One region of the Massilia litorea genome, then DNA from elsewhere that is predicted to be linked to it. Evidence: predicted binding sites of a transcription regulator. Region 1 holds the regulator's gene; each other region holds the start of a gene.
What was found. Region 1 encodes sigma-54, which starts transcription at its own class of promoters, with help from an activator protein. Its sites were predicted from a motif close to TGGCANGNAANCTGCTTT; they were not measured.

Region 2: the regulator sigma-54 is predicted to act here: its motif matches at 4,948-4,965, upstream of pepA (flocculation-associated PEP-CTERM protein PepA).
Region 3: the regulator sigma-54 is predicted to act here: its motif matches at 4,670-4,687, upstream of glnA (type I glutamate--ammonia ligase).

What each region holds. Positions count from the first base shown of each region.
Region 1 is NZ_CP062941.1:799,492-806,045, reverse strand. It holds gene lptC (LPS export ABC transporter periplasmic protein LptC) at 12-614, shown strand; gene lptA (lipopolysaccharide transport periplasmic protein LptA) at 630-1,220, shown strand; gene lptB (LPS export ABC transporter ATP-binding protein) at 1,220-1,981, shown strand; gene LPB04_RS03535 (RNA polymerase factor sigma-54) at 2,020-3,486, shown strand; gene hpf (ribosome hibernation-promoting factor, HPF/YfiA family) at 3,550-3,906, shown strand; gene LPB04_RS03525 (enoyl-CoA hydratase/isomerase family protein) at 4,020-5,105, shown strand; gene rapZ (RNase adapter RapZ) at 5,265-6,128, opposite strand; gene hprK (HPr(Ser) kinase/phosphatase) at 6,373-6,554, opposite strand, start outside.
Region 2 is NZ_CP062941.1:402,519-409,072, reverse strand. It holds gene LPB04_RS01755 (DMT family transporter) at 1-133, opposite strand, end outside; gene LPB04_RS01750 (aromatic ring-hydroxylating oxygenase subunit alpha) at 137-1,237, opposite strand; gene LPB04_RS01745 (exodeoxyribonuclease VII small subunit) at 1,722-1,988, shown strand; gene LPB04_RS01740 (polyprenyl synthetase family protein) at 1,988-2,896, shown strand; gene dxs (1-deoxy-D-xylulose-5-phosphate synthase) at 2,897-4,771, shown strand; gene pepA (flocculation-associated PEP-CTERM protein PepA) at 5,003-5,857, shown strand; gene LPB04_RS01725 (2OG-Fe(II) oxygenase) at 5,958-6,554, opposite strand, start outside.
Region 3 is NZ_CP062941.1:113,713-120,266, forward strand. It holds gene ntrC (nitrogen regulation protein NR(I)) at 1-1,368, opposite strand, end outside; gene glnL (nitrogen regulation protein NR(II)) at 1,428-2,510, opposite strand; gene LPB04_RS00445 (DUF4124 domain-containing protein) at 2,507-3,013, opposite strand; gene glnA (type I glutamate--ammonia ligase) at 3,166-4,581, opposite strand; gene LPB04_RS00455 (rhodanese-like domain-containing protein) at 4,901-5,359, shown strand; gene LPB04_RS00460 (CocE/NonD family hydrolase) at 5,417-6,554, opposite strand, start outside.

The sequences.
Region 1 (6,554 bases):
TGGCAACCTACGTGAACAAACGGACCGCGCACCGCTGGCGCCTGCTGGCCTTGATGCTGACGGCGGTCTTCTTCGCCTTCGGCAGCTTCTGGCTGCTGCAGGCGGTCCAGACCGACGATGCGACGGGCGTCGGCAACGGCCTGAACGAACCCGACTACATCGTCGAGAATTTCAGCTTCGTGCGCATGACCGAACACGGCGCGCCGCGCTACGTGGTGTCGGGCGCGCGCCTGGCCCACCATCCGGACAACGACGTTTCGGAAGTGACCAGGCCGGTCGTCGAGAGCATGGCGCCGGGCCGCCCGCGCATGACCATGCACGCCGACCGCGGCCAGGTCTACCACGGCGAAGACCGCGTCGAGTTGATGGGCAACGTCGACGTCAACCGCCCGGCCACGCCGAAGAGCGCGGCCCTGCGCGCGAAAACCGAGGCCCTGACCGTGCTGGCCGACGACGAGATCGTCAAGACCGATCGTCCGGTCCAGATGACGCTCGGCGCCGCCTCGGCCAACGGCGTCGGCATGGTGGCCGAGAACCCGACGCAGAAGCTGCACCTCGGCGGCCGCGGCCAGATCGTCTATCCGCCGCGTACGAGCCCCGCACCCAACCAATAACAGGAACGAGCCCTAATGAAAAACATCTTCGCCGCCGCCTTCCTTTCGCTGCTGTCGCTGACGGCAGCCCACGCCGAGCGCGCGGACTCGCTCAAGCAGGCCGTCATCAACTTCGATTCGCTCGACGTCGACGAAGTCACGCAGACGCGCATCCTGACGGGGAATGTGGTCCTCACGCGCGGCACCCTGATCCTGAAGTCGGACCGCGCGCTGCTCAAGGAAACCCCGGAAGGCTACATGAACGTCACGCTTACTTCGAACCCGGGGCGCGTGGCGACCTTCCGCCAGAAGCGCGACGGCGGCCCGGACCTGTGGGTCGAAGGCCAGGCCGAGCGCATCGAATACGACGAGCGGGTGGAACTCGTGAAACTGTTCTCGAAGGCGATCGTGAAGGAACTCGAGAACGGGCGCCTGACGAACGAACTCGATGGCGCCTACATCTCCTACGACAACCGCAAGGAAGTGGCCACCGTGCGCAACGACGCCAGCGGCGAGACCAAGTCCGGCGGCGGCCGCGGGACCCTGATCATCGCGCCGCGCCGCACTGCGCCCGCCGCGGCTCCAGCGGCGGCTCCGGCAGCGCCGGCAGCACCAGGAAAGAAATAATGAAAGATGCACGCGACAACCGCAGCACCCTGGTGGTGCGCGGACTGCAAAAAAGCTATGGCAAGCGCCTGGTCGTGCGCGACGTCTCGCTGGAAGTCGGCTGCGGCGAAGTCGTCGGCCTGCTCGGCCCCAACGGCGCCGGCAAGACCACCTCGTTCTACATGATCGTCGGCCTGGTGCCGTCGGACGCCGGCACCATCGAGATCAATGGCGCCAACATTTCGAGCCTGCCGATCCACCGGCGCGCGGTGATGGGCCTGTCGTACCTGCCGCAGGAAGCCTCGGTGTTTCGCAAGCTGACGGTGGAAGACAATATCCGCGCCGTGCTCGAACTGCAGCGCGACGACAACGGCAAGGCGCTGACGAAGGATGCCATCAATACGCGCCTCGACTCGCTGCTGGCCGAACTGCAGATCGAGAAGCTGCGCGAGAACCCGGCCCTGTCGCTGTCGGGCGGCGAGCGGCGCCGCGTCGAGATCGCGCGCGCGCTGGCGACCAATCCGCGCTTCGTGCTGCTCGACGAGCCGTTCGCCGGCGTCGACCCGATCGCCGTGATCGAGATCCAGCGCATCGTGCGCTTCCTGAAGGAGCGCGGCATCGGCGTCCTGATCACCGACCACAATGTGCGCGAGACGCTCGGCATCTGCGACCGCGCCTACATCATCAACCAGGGCGCGGTGCTGGCGTCGGGACGTCCCGACGACATCATCGCCGACGAGTCGGTACGACGCGTCTACCTGGGCGAACACTTCCGCATGTAGCAAGGCTGTAGCAACAACACGGGACACCGAGCGGCACCATGAAACAATCCCTGCAACTCCGGACTTCGCAGCACCTGGCGCTCACGCCGCAGCTTCAGCAGTCGATCCGCCTGCTGCAGCTCTCCACCCTTGAACTACATCAGGAGATCGAGCAGATCCTGTCCGATAACCCGCTGCTCGAACGGCTCGACGACCCGCTCGACCACTCGGTGCGCCTGCTGGCCGACGGCGCGATCAACAGCGCGCCGGCGCAAGCCGAGGCGCCGGCGCCGAACAACGAGGAGGGCGCCCCTGCGCCCGAGGCGGCCGAGGGCGGCGAAGGCGGCGAGGTCGAACGCGGCGAGTCCGAGGGCGACTGGGGAGAGGGTTCGCGCGCATCGAGCGGCGACGGCGACGACGACGGCCGCCCGCAGCTCGGCGCGGTCGGCGTGACCCTGCGCGAGCATCTGTGCGAGCAGATTCGCGTGACGGGCGTCACGGCGCGCGACCGCGCGCTGGCCGAACTCGTGATCGACGCGATCGACGACAACGGCTACCTGGAGGAGCAGCTCGACGAGATCCATGCGCGCTTGCCGGAGGAGCTCGAGGTCGAGATGGACGAACTGCGCTGCGCGCTGGCGCTGGTGCAAAGCCTGGACCCGGTCGGCGTCGGCGCGCGCAGCGCATCCGAATGCCTGGCGCTGCAGATCCGCGCGATGCCGGGCGTGCCGCTGGTGACGCGGCGCATGGCCCTGAAAATCGTCGAGGGGTATCTGAGCTGGTTCGCGCAGCGCGAATTCACGAAACTGAAAAAAGCGCTCGACTGCGACGACGAGGACCTGCGTGAAGCGCAGGCCGTGATCCGCCAGTGCAATCCGCATCCCGGCGCCGCCTTCGCGTCGAGCGTCTCGGATTACGTCGTACCGGACGTTATTGTCCGCAAGTCGAAGGGCGGCTGGAGCGTCTCGCTGAACAACGAAGTGATGCCGCGCCTGCGTGTGAACAACGTCTATGCGAATTTGCTCAAGCAGGGCAAAGGCGAAGGCCAGATGAGCGCGCAGCTGCAGGAAGCGAAGTGGCTCATTAAAAATATGCGCCAGCGTTTCGACACGATCCTGCGTGTTTCGCAGGCAATTGTGGAGCGCCAGAAGAACTTTTTCAGCCATGGCGCGGTTGCCATGCGTCCCCTTGTGCTTCGCGAGATAGCTGATACACTAGGACTACACGAGAGCACAATTTCTCGCGTGACAACTCAAAAATTCATGCTGACCCCGCACGGCATGTTTGAGCTGAAGTATTTCTTCGGAAGCCATGTCGCCACCGAAGCGGGGGGCGAAGCATCGTCTACGGCGATACGGGCGCTCATTGCGCAACTGACAGGAGCAGAAGACCCAAAGAACCCATTATCCGACAGCAAGATCGCGGAAATGCTCGGTGAACAAGGGATGGTCATTGCGCGCCGCACGGTTGCAAAATACCGCGAGGCACTCAAGATTCCTCCCGTCAGTCTCCGCAAATCCTTGTAACAGCGGCCCCCATGCGCACTCCCTGCGCGGCGCGGCGGCCGCTACATTTTCAAAGGAGTGTGTATGAATCTCACCATCAGTGGCCACCACCTCGACGTCACCCCCGCCATCCGTGAATACGTACAGAACAAGCTCGAACGCATCACCCGCCATTTCGATCAAGTGATCGATTCCCACGTCATCCTCGCGATCGACAACCTCACCGAAAAAGACAAACGACAGAAGGCCGAGATCAACCTGCGCGTCTCCGGCAAGACCGTACACGTGGAAAGTGTGGCGCAAGACCTGTATGCGGCGATCGATCTCCTGATGGACAGGCTCGATCGCCAGGTGATGAAATACAAGACGATGTTGAAGGACCATAGTCGTGAGGCGCTCAAGCGCCTGCCTGAAGGCGGAGAGGCTGCTGCTGCGATCTGATCGCGCATCGAGCACCGTCTGAACGAGGGCGCCGGAAGGCGCCCTTTTCATTTTGTGCGGTGGACGGCAGTGTCTTGGGTAAAATGCTTGTCTTTTCCATCAACGAATTCGCCATGACCGACCATGTCCTGACCCGCGTTGCCAACGGCACCGGCATCATCACGCTCGACCGTCCCAAGGCCCTGAACTCCCTCTCGCTGGCGATGGTGCGGCGTCTGACCGACATCCTGCTGGCCTGGCGCGACGACGCGTCGGTGTGCGCGGTCGTCCTCACCAGCAGCAGCGAAAAAGCCCTGTGCGCGGGCGGCGATATCCGCTTCTTCCACGAAGCCGGCCACGCGACCCCCACCGGCGGCAGCGCCCTGCTCGAAGATTTCTTCACCGAGGAATACGCGCTGAACCATCTGATCCACTTCTATCCGAAACCGTATGTATCGATCATGGACGGCGTGGTGATGGGCGGCGGCATGGGTATCGCCCAGGGCGGTCCTGAAACTGGCCTGCGCATCGTGACCGAGCGCACGAAGATGGCGATGCCGGAAGTGAACATCGGCCTGTTCCCGGACGTCGGCGGCAGCCATTTCCTGTCGCACGCACCGGGCCAGCTGGGCAACTACCTGGGCCTGACCGGACTGACGATCGGCGCTGCCGACGCGCTGTACGTTGGCCTGGCCGACGTCTTCGTGCCGGGCGCGCAGTTGGGCGAACTGAACGCGCTGATCGAATCGACGCCGGGCGCTCAGCTGGCTGACGCGATCCGTCGCTTCGCCGCGCGCTTCGCTGTGGACGCGGGTCAGAGCGTGCTGGAGACGCAGCGCGCCGCGATCGACGCGCACTTCGGCGCCAGTTCGGTGGCCGCCATCATGGCCTCGCTGGAAAAGGACGAGAATCCGTTCCTGCAAAAGGCCCTGGCCGCGATGCGCCAGCGTTCGCCGCTGATGATGTGCGTGACCTGGGAGATGCTGCAGCGTGGGGCCGCGCTCGATGTCGCCGACTGCCTGCGCATGGAACGCTCGCTGGTGCGCCGCAATTTTGAACACGGGGAAGTGCTGGAAGGCGTGCGCGCGCTGGTGATCGACAAGGACAATGCGCCTGCCTGGAATCCGCCAACGCTCGACGCGGTGACTCCGGAAATGGTGGAGCGGTTCTTCGAACCTGTCTGGCCGGATCACGCACACCCGCTGCGGCATTTAAGCTGATAACTGTCGCGTAACGCAGGGTGGGCTCCCCGAGCCCACGCGGCGATACGTGGCAGCGAGATCATCCGGCACGAAATCGGAGCCCGCGCGTATCACCGCGTGGGGTCGTTGAGGCCAATGGCCTCAACGACGGTTTCACTAGAGCCCACCCTACGGGAGCTACGACTGCTCGCGATGCCTCAGCACCACGCGCTCGCTCTCGTTGAAATAGGCCGCCAACCGCTCCGCCATGTACACCGAGCGGTGCTGCCCGCCGGTACAGCCGACGGCCACCGTCAGGTAGCTGCGGTTGTCCGTCTTGAACGAAGGCAGCCACTTTTCCACGAACTTGCAGATATCGTGCAGCATCTCGGTGGCGCTCGGCTGGGCCTCGAGGAAGGCGATCACGGGGGCGTCCTTGCCGGTCAGCGGGCGCAGCGCCAGGTCGTAATACGGGTTCGGGATGGCGCGCACGTCGAACACGAAGTCGGCGTCCAGCGGGACGCCGACCTTGAAGGCGAAGGACTCGAAGAACAGGGTCAGCGGTGCGTGCTGGACTTCGGCCAGTTCCTTGATCCAGCCGCGCAGTTTATTCGCCGATGCCTCGGAGGTATCGATCACGTGACCGAGCTGCTCGATCGCGCCGAGGCGTTCACGCTCCTCGGCGATGCATTCGATCAGCGTGCGGCGCGAGGCCGGGTTTTCGCCCGGGCGCAGCGTGTGCGACAGCGGATGGCTGCGCCGCGTTTCGGAGAAGCGTGCCACCAGCGAATGGGTGCTCGAGGTCAGGAACAGCACCTTGACCTGGTGGCCTTCTTCTTTCAGCCGCGCCACCGTCAGCGGCAATTCGGTCAGCGATTCCGAGCTGCGGGCATCGACCGCGACGGCGAGCTTGCCCGTGCCTTCGCTCGACACGGCTTTCACCAGCTGCGGCAGCAAGGCCGGCGGCAGGTTGTCGACGCAGTAGTAACCCGCGTCTTCCAGAACATTCAGGGCAACCGATTTGCCCGATCCGGAGATACCGGTGATGAGAACGATGTGCATGGCGCGATGATACCGCAACCGTAGCAACTTTGTCCCCGATCGTCCCGATTTTGACCGGTTGAAAGCGCTTACCTTCCGATCGTGAACGTTAGCAGCGAATGCACGGGGGTTGTGACGCTTTTGCGCAGAGCGAGCGCTCTAATCTCCGCTCATCGCTTGACGTTGGTGGAGCAGGGGTTTCGCGGGACATGTCCCGCGCCTGCGGAACGGTCTGCCCTTGCAAGGGCAGACTCCTTGGCAACACTCAATCTCCGCTCATCGCTTGACGTTGCCGCTCCATGAACTCCTGCAGCGTATCGATCCCGCGCAATTGCAGGATCGTATTGCGCACCGCGGCCTCGAGCAGCACCGCGATGTTGCGGCCGGCTGCCACCGGAATGACGACCTTGCGGATCGGCAGTCCCAGCACTTCTTCGGTCGGGAAAT
Region 2 (6,554 bases), 400 kb from region 1:
ACAGCAGCGCAACCCCGACCAGGCCGCGCACGGTGACGATCTGCGCAATGGAATACTGTTCGGCCGCCAGCTTCACGCAAGTGCCCATCAGGGCAAAGGCGAAGCTGGCGAACAGCATCCATAGGCCAGGCATGCGTTACAGGTCTATCTTGCTGCGATACCACTCATGGAAGTGCTGCATCCCGTCTTCCATCGGCGATTGATACGGCCCGACTTCGTTGACGCCGCGATCGAGCAGGATCTTGCGGCCCGCATCCATGCGCTGGGCGATCTCGTCGTCCTCGACGCAGGTTTCCATGTAGGCCGCGCGTTCGGCTTCGACCAGCTCGCGCTCGAACAGGGCGATCTCTTCCGGATAATAAAACTCGACCACGTTGCGCGTCCTCGTGGGGCTTAGCGGCCACAGCGTCGACACCACCAGCACGTTCGGATACCACTCGACCATGATGTTCGGGTACAGGGTCAGCCAGATCGCGCCCTGTTTCGGCTCCTTGCCGCCATTGAACTTCAGGACCGCTTCCTGCCATTTTTTATAGGTCGGCGAGCCGGCCTTCTGCAGGCCGCGGTTCACGCCGACGGTCTGTACGCTGTAGTCGCGGCCGAAGTCCCATTTCAGGTCTTCGCAGGAGACGAAATTGCCCAGGCCCGGGTGGAAGGGCTCGACGTGGTAATCCTCCAGGTAGACCTCGATGAACGTCTTCCAGTTGTAGTCGACGTCATGGATCTCGACGTGGTCGAACAGGTAGCCGGAAAAGTCGAGGTCCTTCGAGACCGACATCTGCTTGAGCTTGTCCATCACGTCGTAGCCGTTCTGCTCGAACAGCAGGCCGTTCCAGCTTTGCAGCGGCGACTTGGACAGGTTGAGGCAGGGCGTCTCCGCGAAATGCGGGGCGCCGATCAGCTCTCCCTTGAGGTCGTAGGTCCAGCGGTGCAGTGGGCAGACGATGGTGTTGGCGTTGCCGCGGCCATTGAACATCAGCGCCTGGCGGTGACGGCAGACGTTGGACAGCACCTCGATGCCGTTGGCATTGCGCACGAGCATGCGGCCTTCGTTTTCGGAAGGCAGGGTCGCGAAATCGCCCGTTTCCGGCACCATCAGTTCATGGCCGACGTAGCGCGGTCCCTTCTGGAACAGCTGCTCGATTTCGCGCTGCAACAGCGCATTGTCAAAATATACATTTACCGGAAGCTGAGCGCAGGAGCGCGCCAGCTTGGCGTGGGTAGCCAGATCGGACATCCCAACCCCCCTTTATAAAAGCATCACCGCAAAGAAGAGAAAGAATCCAAAGACCAGTATTTTTTTGGAAGGAAATACGGTATTTCGGACAGAACCGGAGATTATAGCGTGGAACGAGCTCAGCCGGGCTCGATAACCTGCTGCGCGTTGGATTGTTGCCCTCCGATGCTCGCTGTACCTCCGTACAGCTGCGCTTCTCGGGCAACACTCCTGCCGCTCGCGACGGTTATCGAGCCCGGGGCCCGTCCCCGATCAACGTGGTCCGTCGCGTGATTGTGGTGCGCAATGGCACAGATAGTGCCGGAAAGGCATGGTTTTCATGAATTCAAAGGCGGTTGCGCTTTCGACGAACTGTTCTATTTAGCAGCTCGGCAATCGCGCCGGACCACCCCTAGGGTGTGGATTGTTTTAAAATACGCGATTCAACTCCCGCGTGGCGCACCCGATGCGCATGGCGGGATCGCCGGCCCAACAAGAAGACACTATGGCAATCAATTCAAACGCGGGAGCAGCGGAGTCGAATACCAGCCCGGCCTCCTTCGAGGAAGCAATGGCTGAGCTGGCCCAGCTCGTCACCCAGATGGAAGGCGGCCAGCTGCCGCTGGAAGCTTCGGTCGCGGCCTATGCGCGCGGCTCGGAGCTGGTGAAGTTTTGCGCGGCCCAGCTGGAAAAGGTCGAGTCCCAGGTGAAGGTGCTCGAGGGCGACATGCTCAAACCCTTCAGCGCCGACGGCGCGGGCGAGGGCGCGTAATGACGCAGATGCTGACGGAGGAACTGCCGTTCGCAGCCTGGATGGCCGGCGTGCAGGCCGAGGTCGAGGATGCGCTCTCGGACTATCTGCCGCCGGCGCACCTGGTGCCGCACAAGCTGCATGAGGCGATGCGCTACACGGTCCTTGGCGGCGGCAAGCGCGTGCGTCCGCTGCTGGTCTACGCCAGCGGCGCCCTGTTCGGGGCCGACCCGCAGGCACTGGCGCGTGCCGCCAGCGCGCTGGAGATGATCCACGCCTATTCGCTGGTGCACGACGACATGCCCTGCATGGACGACGACGAACTGCGCCGCGGCAAACCGACCGTGCACGTCGCCTACGACGAAGCGACGGCGCTGCTGGTCGGCGACGCGTTGCAGGCCCAGGCTTTCCAGGTACTGAGCGGAACCGACACGCTGCCGCCCGTGCGCCTGATCGGCATGCTGCGCCTGCTGGCCGAAGCGGCGGGCTCGAGCGGCATGTGCGGCGGCCAGGCGATCGACCTCGACAGCGTCGGCCTGGCCTTGAGCCTCGAGCAGCTCGAGCGCATGCACCAGCTGAAAACCGGCGCCCTGCTGCGCGCATCGGTGCTGCTGGGCGCACTGTGCGGCAAGGAGTTGAATGACGCCGAACTGGAAAGTTTAAAAGCCTATTCGAAGGCGGTCGGCCTGGCGTTCCAGGTCGTCGACGACGTGCTCGACGCCACGGCCGATTCGGCCACGCTCGGCAAGACCGCCGGCAAGGATGCGGCCGACAACAAGCCGACCTATGTGTCGATCCTCGGCCTGGAAGAATCGAAAGCACTGGCGCAGAAATTGCGGCGCGACGCGCATGACGCGCTGGCGCCATTTGGAGAACAAGCACTGCGGCTGCGCGAACTCGCGGACCTGATCGTGCAGCGGAAGGCCTAAATGAAACTGCTAGAAACCATCAACGACCCGTCTGACCTGCGTATGCTGCCGCGCACGCAACTGACGCCGCTCGCGGACGAGCTGCGCCAGTTCCTGCTGCATTCGGTCTCGAAAACGGGTGGCCACCTGTCCTCGAACCTGGGGACGGTCGAACTGACCATCGCGCTGCACTACGTGTTCGAGACGCCGCACGACCGCATCGTCTGGGACGTGGGCCACCAGACCTATTCCCATAAAATCCTGACCGGCCGCCGCGAGCGCATGAACACGCTGCGCCAGCTGAACGGCCTGTCGGGCTTCCCGAAGCGCGACGAAAGCGAATACGACACCTTCGGCACCGCGCACTCGTCGACCTCGATCTCGGCCGCGCTCGGCATGGCCGCCGCGGCCAAGCTGAAGGGCGAGCACCGCCACGCGATTGCCGTGATCGGCGACGGCTCGATGACGGCCGGCATGGCCTTCGAGGCGCTGAACAATGCGGGCGTCGAGGAAGACTGCAACCTGCTGGTGGTCCTGAACGACAACGACATGTCGATCTCGCCGCCGGTGGGCGCGCTCAACCGCTACCTGGCGCGCTTGATGAGCGGCCAGTTCTACGCCGCGGCCAAGACGGTCGGTAAAAGCGTGCTGCCCGGTCCCGTGCTCGACCTGGCGCGCAAGATCGAGGAACACGCGAAGGGCATGGTGGTCCCGGCCACGATGTTCGAGGAATTCGGTTTCAATTACATCGGCCCGATCGACGGCCATGATCTCGACTCGCTGATCCCGACGCTGGAAAACATCAAGAAGCTCAAGGGCCCGCAGTTCCTGCACGTGGTCACAAAAAAGGGCCAGGGCTACAAGCTGGCCGAGGCCGAACCGATCCTGTACCACGGCACCGGCAAATTCAATCCGACCGAGGGCATCATCCCGGCCACGGCGCCCGCGAAGATCACCTACACCGAAGTCTTCGGCAACTGGCTGTGCGACATGGCGGCGGCAGACCCGCGCCTGGTCGGTATCACGCCGGCGATGCGCGAGGGCTCGGGCATGGTGCGCTTCCATGCGCAATACCCGGAGCGCTATTTCGACGTCGGCATCGCCGAGCAGCACTCGGTGACCTTCGCCGGCGGCCTCGCCACCGAAGGCATGAAGCCGGTGGTCGCGATCTACTCGACCTTCCTGCAGCGCGCCTACGACCAGCTGATCCACGACGTGGCGCTGCAGAACCTGGACGTGACCTTCGCCCTGGACAGGGCCGGCCTGGTCGGCGCCGACGGTGCCACGCACGCCGGCAATTACGATTTGTCCTACCTGCGCTGCATCCCGAACATGGTCGTCATGGCGGCTTCCGACGAGAACGAGTGCCGGCAGATGCTGACCACCGCTTACCACTACCCGGGTCCGGCGGCGGTGCGCTATCCGCGCGGCGCCGGCATCGGCGCGGCCATCCAGCAGGAACTCACCTCGATCGAGATCGGCAAGGGCGAGATCAAGCGCAAGGGCGAAAAGATCGCCATCCTGGCCTTCGGCTCGATGGTGGCGCCGAGCCTGGGCGCGGCCAGCGAACTGAATGCGACGGTTGCCAACATGCGCTTCGTGAAACCGCTCGACCTCGAGCTGGTGAAACAGCTGGCGCTCGAACACGAGGTGCTGGTGACGGTGGAAGAGGGCGCGACCATGGGCGGCGCGGGCAGCGCCGTGGCCGAAGCACTGGCCGCAAACGGCATCGTGAAGCCGTTGCTGATCCTCGGCCTGCCGGATAAGTTCATCGACCAGGGCGACCCGGCGGCGCTGCTGGCCTCGGTCGGGCTCGATGCCAAGGGCATCGCCGCCTCGATCCGCGCGCGCTTTGGCGCGGCGGGGGAACCCAGGCTGGTGGTCAACAACACCTGAAGCAGGAGCAAATAAAAAAGCGGCGCTGATGCGCCGCTTTTTTTCATTGCGCAATAGAAATAATCGTTTCAAAAACCTGAAATGATAGGATAAATAAATCGGAAAACTTTACAGTTGCCGTATGTCATCAGTAACAATTTACCCTAAGTCATTGATTTGTAAGTAATCGCCTTAGCTGGCACGGGTATTGCATATAGAGGCTACAACCCAACTGAAGAGAAATGACTGATCATGAAATTCCTGAAAAAACTCGCTTGTGCCGCAGCTGTTGCAATGACCGTCGCCGGTGGCGCTAACGCCGCTACCGTGTTGAACGACTGGGTCTTCAATCCAATCGGCGGCGGCTATGCCAGCGGCCAGCAAGTCAACGAATACCTGGACGTGAACGGCAACGCCTTCATCCAGATCAACCCGACCGGCGGCTCGAGCTTCTCGTTCGCGGAACACGCAGTGTTCAACATCGTCCAGGCTGACAGCAACAGCCAGCTGTTCCCGGTGAACTACCCAGGCGGCAATATCTCGGCAACCTTCGAAGCGACCGGTACCGGTAACTTCAGCGGCGCCTTCAGCTTCAGCGGCGGCACCATCCGCATGTACCAGAACGCGACCAACCAGTACGGCACGTCGGCTGGCATCTACGGTGCCAACCAGGGCAACATGATCGCCGAGTTCACCGTGCTGGCCGGCGGCGGCGGTCTGGTCGATGCAAGCGGCTCGCCAACCAACAACGGTCAAGTCACCGTGCTGGCCAAGGCTAGCCAGGGTTCGCTGGATTCGGGCTACTTCTTCCGTGAAAACGGCCAGGACCTGTCGACCGAGTCGATCATGGCCTTCGCCTTCACCAACGCCAACACCGTCGCTAACCCGACCAGCATCCTGGTCGACGAAGTCGCTTGCCAGTACGCCAATTTCACCGGCAACGGTTGCAACGGTTCGGCTTACGCCAACACCCCAGGCAGCTTCTTTGTCAGCAACAACGGTCAGTTCAAACTGGCTGAAGTGCCAGAGCCAGGTTCGCTGGCCCTGTTCGGCATCGCCATGCTGGGCGCTGGCGTCGTGAGCCGCAAGCGCGCCAAGAAGGCGTAATGTAGTTTGAATGTGCCGCCCTTGAAAAAGGGCGGACTCAAAAAAAGCCGGTCAGCCAAGCTGACCGGCTTTTTTTATGGCCCTGTCCCGTCCTGGCCTGTCAGCCCGCGGGCTTCCCGAACAGCTCCTCGGCGCGCCGGAACAGGATCCAAGAGGTGGCGATGTATTTGTCGCCGCTGGCCGGCACATGTCCCTTGTGCGTATGCGTGAACCCGGCCGGCGCGATGATCAGGCGTCCCTTGCGCGCTTCCACCTTGCGCCCCTGGTACAGGAATTCGGTCTCGCCGCCCTGCGCCACATCGTTCAGATAAAACTGGAACAGCAGCACCCGGTGCAGCGTCTCGCAGCTGGCGTTCTGCGGATAGACTTCCGAATGCCAGTGGTGGTAGCCGCCGGTCCCCTGCAAATACTTCTGCAGGTTGATCGGCCCGCAGCGGTACATCGACTGCAGCAGCGCGCCAAGATGCGGCCGGCCGCATTCGTCGAAGTTCTCCAGCGACAGCGCCACCGGCTGGCCGGTGCGCGGATGCGCCACCATCGGCGCCAGCGCGCCCAGCACCAGTGCGCGGTACTGGTCGATATACGCCGTCAGATGCTGTGCCACGGCAGACATCATCAGGTTGCCGACGTCATGCCATTCCTTGTGCGGGCCGATGGTCAGGTCCCAGCTGTCCTTCTTGCTGGTGTCGACGCCGTT
Region 3 (6,554 bases), 690 kb from region 1:
GTGCGTGTGCTTCAGCGCCGTCTTGATCAAGGCCGACTCGAACTGTTTGCCGAGGGTGTCCATCACCTCGAACTGGCCGGCGCTGAGCATGCTGGCCGCCTGCAATTCCAGCAGGCCGATCCAGCCGTCCGGCGCCGGCGGCGTTGCCGGCACGGCAGGCGCCACGGCCCCGCCCTCGGCCAGCGCGGGCGTGAACGGCGCCGCGCCGCTCGGGGGTGCCTGGGTCAGGTCGCGCGGCAAGTCCTTGACCTCGACCGTCTGGCCCGGCGCCATCACCGTGATCCAGTTACACAGGTTTTCCAGCTGGCGCACATTGCCCGGCAGTTCCAGGCTGGAGAGAAAACGCATCGCGCTTTCGCTCATGCGCTTCGGCTCGACGCCCAATTGGTGTGCGCTCTGCACCAAAAAGTGGCGCGCCAGCAGCGGGATGTCTTCGCTGCGCTCGCGCAGGCTCGGCAGGCGCAGGCGGATTACGTTCAGGCGGTGATACAAGTCTTCGCGGAACAGGCCGTCGCGCACGCGCTGTTCCAGGTTCTGGTGGGTCGCGGCGATGACGCGCACATTGGCTTTCACGGGCTGGTGCCCGCCCACGCGGTAGAAATGGCCGTCCGAAAGCACGCGCAGAAGGCGCGTCTGCAGATCGAAGGGCATGTCGCCGATCTCATCCAGAAACAGCGTACCGTCCTCGGCCTGTTCGAAGCGGCCGCGCCGCATCGCCTGGGCGCCCGTGAACGCGCCGCGCTCGTGGCCGAAGAGTTCGGACTCGAGCAGGTCCTTCGGGATCGCCGCCGTGTTCAGCGCGATGAAGGGCTGCTGGGCGCGCGGGCTGTGCTTGTGCAGGGCGCGCGCCACCAGCTCCTTGCCGGTACCCGATTCGCCGGTGATCAGCACCGTCACGTTCGACTGCGACAGGCGGCCGATGGCGCGGAACACTTCCTGCATCGCCGGCGCCAGGCCCAGGATCTCGGGCGTCTCCGCAGGCGCCGCCTCGACGCTGGCTTCGCGCAAACTCTCTTCCAATGCGCGCCGGATCAGGGCGACGGCCTTGTCGATGTCGAAAGGTTTTGCGAGGTAGTCGAAGGCGCCGCCCTGGAAGGAGGCGACGGCCGAATCGAGGTCCGAGAAGGCGGTGATGATGATGACCGGCAGGCCGGGATGTTTGGCCTTGACGGCCTGCAGCAGGTCGATGCCCGATTCGCCGGGCATGCGGATGTCCGATACCAGCACCTGCGGCGCATCAAGCTCGAAGGCGCTCAGGGCGTCGCGCGCGTTGGCGAAGCTGCGGGTCTCGAGATTCTCGCGCGCCAGGGCTTTTTCCAGCACCCAGCGGATCGATGCGTCGTCGTCGACAATCCAGATTGGTTTCATGTAGGTCGTACTTTCCGCAGTGAATTCATCATTGGACACGGCGGAAGCGCTTCGGCTGCTTATGGCAGCGGCAGCAGGATCCGGAAATCCGTCAGTCCAGGCCGGCTTTCGCACTCGATCATGCCCAGGTGCTGCTGCACGAAAGTTTGCGCCAGCGTCAGCCCCAGCCCGCTCCCGCCATCCCTGCCCGACACCAGCGGGTAGAAAATTCGGTCGCGGATCTCCGGTGCGATGCCCGGTCCATTGTCGATGATATGCAAGTCTAATGCCAGCCCGTAGCGGACCTTGGCCAGGGTCACCTGGCGCGCCACCCTGGTGCGCAAAACGATCTCGGCGTCGCCCGCCGCGATGCGGCCAGCCAGGGCCTGGGCGGCGTTGTGGACGATGTTCAGCACGGCCTGGATCAGCTGCTCCTTGTCGCCCCTGAACTCGGGAATCGAAGCGTCGTAGTCGCGCCGGATGGTCAGCCCGTTCGGGAATTCGGCCAGCACCAGCGAGCGCACCCGTTCGCACACTTCGTGGATGTTGACGTCGCCGACGATGTGCGGCTTGCGGTGCGGCGCCAGCAGGCGGTCGACCAGGGTCTGCAGGCGGTCGGCTTCCTTGATGACGACCTGCGTGTATTCCTTCAGCGCGGAGAGGTGCAGCGGCGGCAGTTCGAGTTCGAGCAGCTGCGCCGCACCGCGGATGCCGCCCAGCGGGTTCTTGATCTCGTGCGCCAGGTTGCGGATCAGTTCCTTGTTGGCCTGGCTCTGGTCGAGGAAGCGTTCCTCGCGGTCGAGTTTCAGCTGCTGCACGTTTTCGCGCAGCTCGATCAATACTTCGCCGTTTTCCAGGGCGCTGGCGATCGAGTGCACGTGCAGGGTCTCGCGCCCCGGGCGCACCAGGGCCAGGTCCTGCCGCAGGTCGGCGTACTGGTGCAGCCGGGTCTGGTCGCACAGGGCGGCCAGTTCGTCGCCGTTCGAGAACAGGGCGCCGAGGGTCTGGCGCGACAGCGATTTCAATGAAGCGTCGAGCATGTTCTCGGCCGCCGGATTGGCATAGCGCACGCGGTCGCTGCCGTCGACCAGCAGCACGCTGGAAGCGAGCAGCTCCAGGCCGGCGAAGCGGGCCTGGGCGGCGGGACGGTCGGGGATGGTCATCGTATGTTGGCGATCTCGCGCCGCAGCGCTTCGATATTGCGTTCGGTGCGGCTGATGTCGTCGCGCATCTGCGCCACGCGTTCCTGGTATTTGGCGTAGTTACGCTCGTTGCCCTGGCGTTCGGGTTCGCCGTTGTTGAAGACCTTGCGCAAGTCCCCCAGCTTCTGTTCTTCCGCGCGCAGTTCCTCGGTCAGGATGCCGCGCCGGTCGTCGTCGCGGGCACGCTGCTGCGAGGTGTCGACGCGCGGAAAGTTCGAAGGGCTCGGCGTGGCAGCGGCCGGAGCCGGATTGCTCGCGCGGGCAGCGGCTGGCGGCGGGCCGCGGCGTTCGACCGGCGCCGGGATATAGCCGGGCAGGTCAAGCGCCTTGCAGCCTTTCTTGCCGGTGTCGGTAAATTCGACGCGGCCTTGCGCGTCGACGCATTTGTAGACCGTGGTCTGGGCTTCGGCGGCGCCATGGAACATCACGCCGGCCAACACCAGGCCGGTCACACTGGTTGTCATTCGCATCAGTAGAGGCAGCACGCTTGAATGCGTGCATGGTGGAGTTGAGCCGAATATACCGCATCCATAAAAAAACGCGGGGAAAGCCAATGGCTCTCCCCGCGTTTGTTACCTGCGCTTACAGCTTATGATGCCGTAGCGCAACAGTCGGATTACGACGAGTAGTACATGTCGAACTCGGCCGGGTGCGGGGTCATGCGCAGGCGCTGGACTTCGTTCATCTTCAGTTCCAGGTAGGCGTCGATCATGCTGTCGCTGAACACGCCGCCGCGGGTCAGGAACTCGCGGTCCTTGTCCAGGGCTTCCAGCGCTTCTTCGAGCGAGGAGCAGACGGTCGGGATCAGCTTGTCTTCTTCCGGCGGCAGGTGGTACAGGTCCTTCGAGGCGGCTTCGCCCGGATGGATCTTGTTCTGGATGCCGTCCAGGCCCGCCATCAGCAGCGCGGCGAAGCACAGGTAGACGTTGGCCAGCGGGTCCGGGAAGCGCACTTCGATGCGGCGGCCCTTCGGGTTCGGGACGTGCGGAATGCGGATCGAGGCCGAACGGTTACGGGCCGAGTAGGCCAGTTTCACCGGCGCTTCGTAGCCAGGCACCAGGCGCTTGTACGAGTTGGTGCCCGGGTTGGTGATTGCGTTCAGGGCCTTGGCGTGCTTGATGATGCCGCCGATGTAGAACAGCGCCGTTTCCGACAGGCCGGCATAGCCGTCGCCGGCAAACAGGTTCTTGCCGTCTTTCCAGATCGACTGGTGCACGTGCATGCCCGAGCCGTTGTCGCCGTTGATCGGCTTCGGCATGAAGGTGGCGGTCTTGCCGTAGCTGTGGGCGACGTTCCAGACCACGTATTTCAGGTTCTGGGTCCAGTCGGCACGCTCGACCAGGGTCGAGAAGCGGGTGCCGATTTCGTTCTGGCCGGCGCCGGCCACTTCGTGGTGGTGCACTTCGACCGGGATGCCGAGCGATTCGAGGATCAGGCACATTTCCGAGCGCATGTCCTGGAAGCTGTCGACCGGAGGCACAGGGAAGTAGCCGCCCTTGACTGCTGGACGATGGCCGCTGTTGCCGCCTTCGGTTTTCGCGTCGGTCGACCACGAAGCTTCGTCCGAATCGATCTTCACGAAGCAACCCGACATGTCGACTTTCCAACGGATCGAATCGAAGATGAAGAATTCAGGCTCCGGACCGAAATAGGCGGTGTCGCCCAGGCCGGTCGACTTCAGGTAGGCTTCGGCGCGCTTGGCGATCGAGCGCGGGTCGCGGTCGTAACCCTTGCCGTCCGACGGTTCGATCACGTCGCACTGCATGAACAGGGTGGTCTCTTCCATGAACGGGTCGATGTTGGCGGTGTTCGGGTCCGGCATCAGGATCATGTCCGATGCTTCGATGCCCTTCCAGCCGGCGATCGATGAGCCGTCGAACGCGTGGCCCGACTCGAATTTGTCGAGGTCGAAGTGCGACACAGGAACGGTGACGTGCTGCTCTTTACCGCGGGTATCCGCAAAGCGGAAATCCACGAATTTGACTTCATTGTCCTTCACCAACTGCATCACATCTGCGGCGGTCTTTGCCATGCGTTTCTCCTAAGTAAAATGGGGTGCCGTAGAACAGGCGAGATCGTTACCGACCAGTCAGCCAACCTCCGACATGCTCGCAGGAACTTATGCAGGAACCATGCCAGCCTGATTCGAATGACTAAATACGCAATCGTTCTTTGGAAAGCCGAGAGTTTAACCATAAAATCTTCAGCAACACGGGAATATCCAACGGTGCACCACAATTGAACGTTTGCACCATGGTAGTGCACTTGCACATAAATGCACTATTTTGAGGCGTGACGCACTATTTCGGCAAGCCTGCGCCAGGCCGGTGCGATCAACGACAAAGGACAAGATGAAAACGACCAAAGAGATACTCGACGCCGCGCGCGAACGCGCCCCCGGCCAGCCCTATGCCGGTGCGGTAACGCCGGACGAGGCCTTCACCCTGCTGCAGGCGGCGCCGAACGTGAAGCTGGTGGACGTGCGCACCAATGCCGAGCGCGACTGGGTAGGCCGTGTCGTGGTGCCGGAAGGCCAGCACCTGGCGGTCGAATGGGCGAGCTATCCGGGCGGCCAGCCGAATCCGCAGTTCGGCCAGCAACTCGAACGCGTGGCCGGCAAGGACGACGTCCTGCTCTTCCTGTGCCGCTCCGGCGTGCGCTCGCGCCACAGCGCGCGCGTGGCGACCGAACTCGGTTACGCCAACGCCTTCGACATCCTCGAGGGCTTCGAGGGCGACAAGGATGGGGAAGGACACCGCAAGACGGTGGGCGGATGGTGCAAGGCGGGACTGCCCTGGATCGGGGCGTAGATCGTTCGCGACTGATCTGCGGCCTGTCGAACGCGTGGCCGGGGGAACCCGCCCACCCTACGGCAGCACCATCACTTGCAAACCGGACGGGGTAGCGGGCGCGCGGTAGACGCGCTGGGTCGCCTTGACGAAATCTTCCGGCTTCGCCTTCGGGATGTGGATAAACGTCTGCGGATTCAGGTCGACCAGCGGGAACCAGGAACTCTGCACCTGCACCATGATGCGGTGGCCGCGGCGGAAGGTGTGGTTCACCTGGCCGAGCTCATAGCTGAGCGCTTCCACCTTGTTCGGCGTGAACGGCTCAGGCTTCTCATAGCTGTTGCGGAACTTGCCGCGCAGCGGGTTGCCGCGCACCAGCTGCTGGAAGCCGCCCATTTCCACGCCCGGGGCTGCGATGTCGCCGCCCTTGTGTTCACCCGGCGCTTTCGGATAGGCCGCCGGATACACGTCGATCAGTTTCACGACCCAATCGGCGTCGGTGCCGCTGGTCGAGACGAACAGCTTCGGCACCACCGGCCCGGCGATCGTCACGTCGTCTTCCAGCACGGCGCTCTGGTAGACCAGCACGTCCGGACGCGTAGCGGCGAAGCGCTGGTCCGAGACCATGTATTCCTGCGGTACACCGGTTGCCGGGTAGCCGATATAGGGCACCGGTTTGCGCGGGTCGGCCACGTATTCGTCGAAAGCGCCGGCGACCGCCGGCTGGGTCCATCCGAGCTTGCCGTCGGCGCCGAAGTAGAGGGTGCGCGCTTTGGCCTGTACCGGCGGCCAGGCCGAATAACGGCGCCACACATTGCTGCCGGTCTCGAAGGCGGTGACCTCGGCGAGCGCCGCGGCCGGTTTCACGCCCTTCAGGTGCTGCTCGAAGAAGGGGAACTGCAGCTCCTTGCGGAAGTATTCCGAGGTCTTGCTGTCGAAATTCACGTGCCCCAGGCGCGCACCTTCTCCGCGTGCCCAGCCCCCGTGCACCCATGGCCCCATCACCAGGCTGTTCACGATGCCCGGGTTCTGCTTTTCGATGGCGCCATAGGTCGTGAACGGGCCCTGCGGATCTTCGGCGTCGAACCAGCCGCCGACCGCCAGCACGGCCGCCTTGACGTTCTTCAGGTGCGGTGCAATCGCCCGCGCCTTCCAGTACGCGTCATAGGTATCGTGTTCGACGTTCGGCAGGAACAGTGCGCGCTGCTGTTCGCTC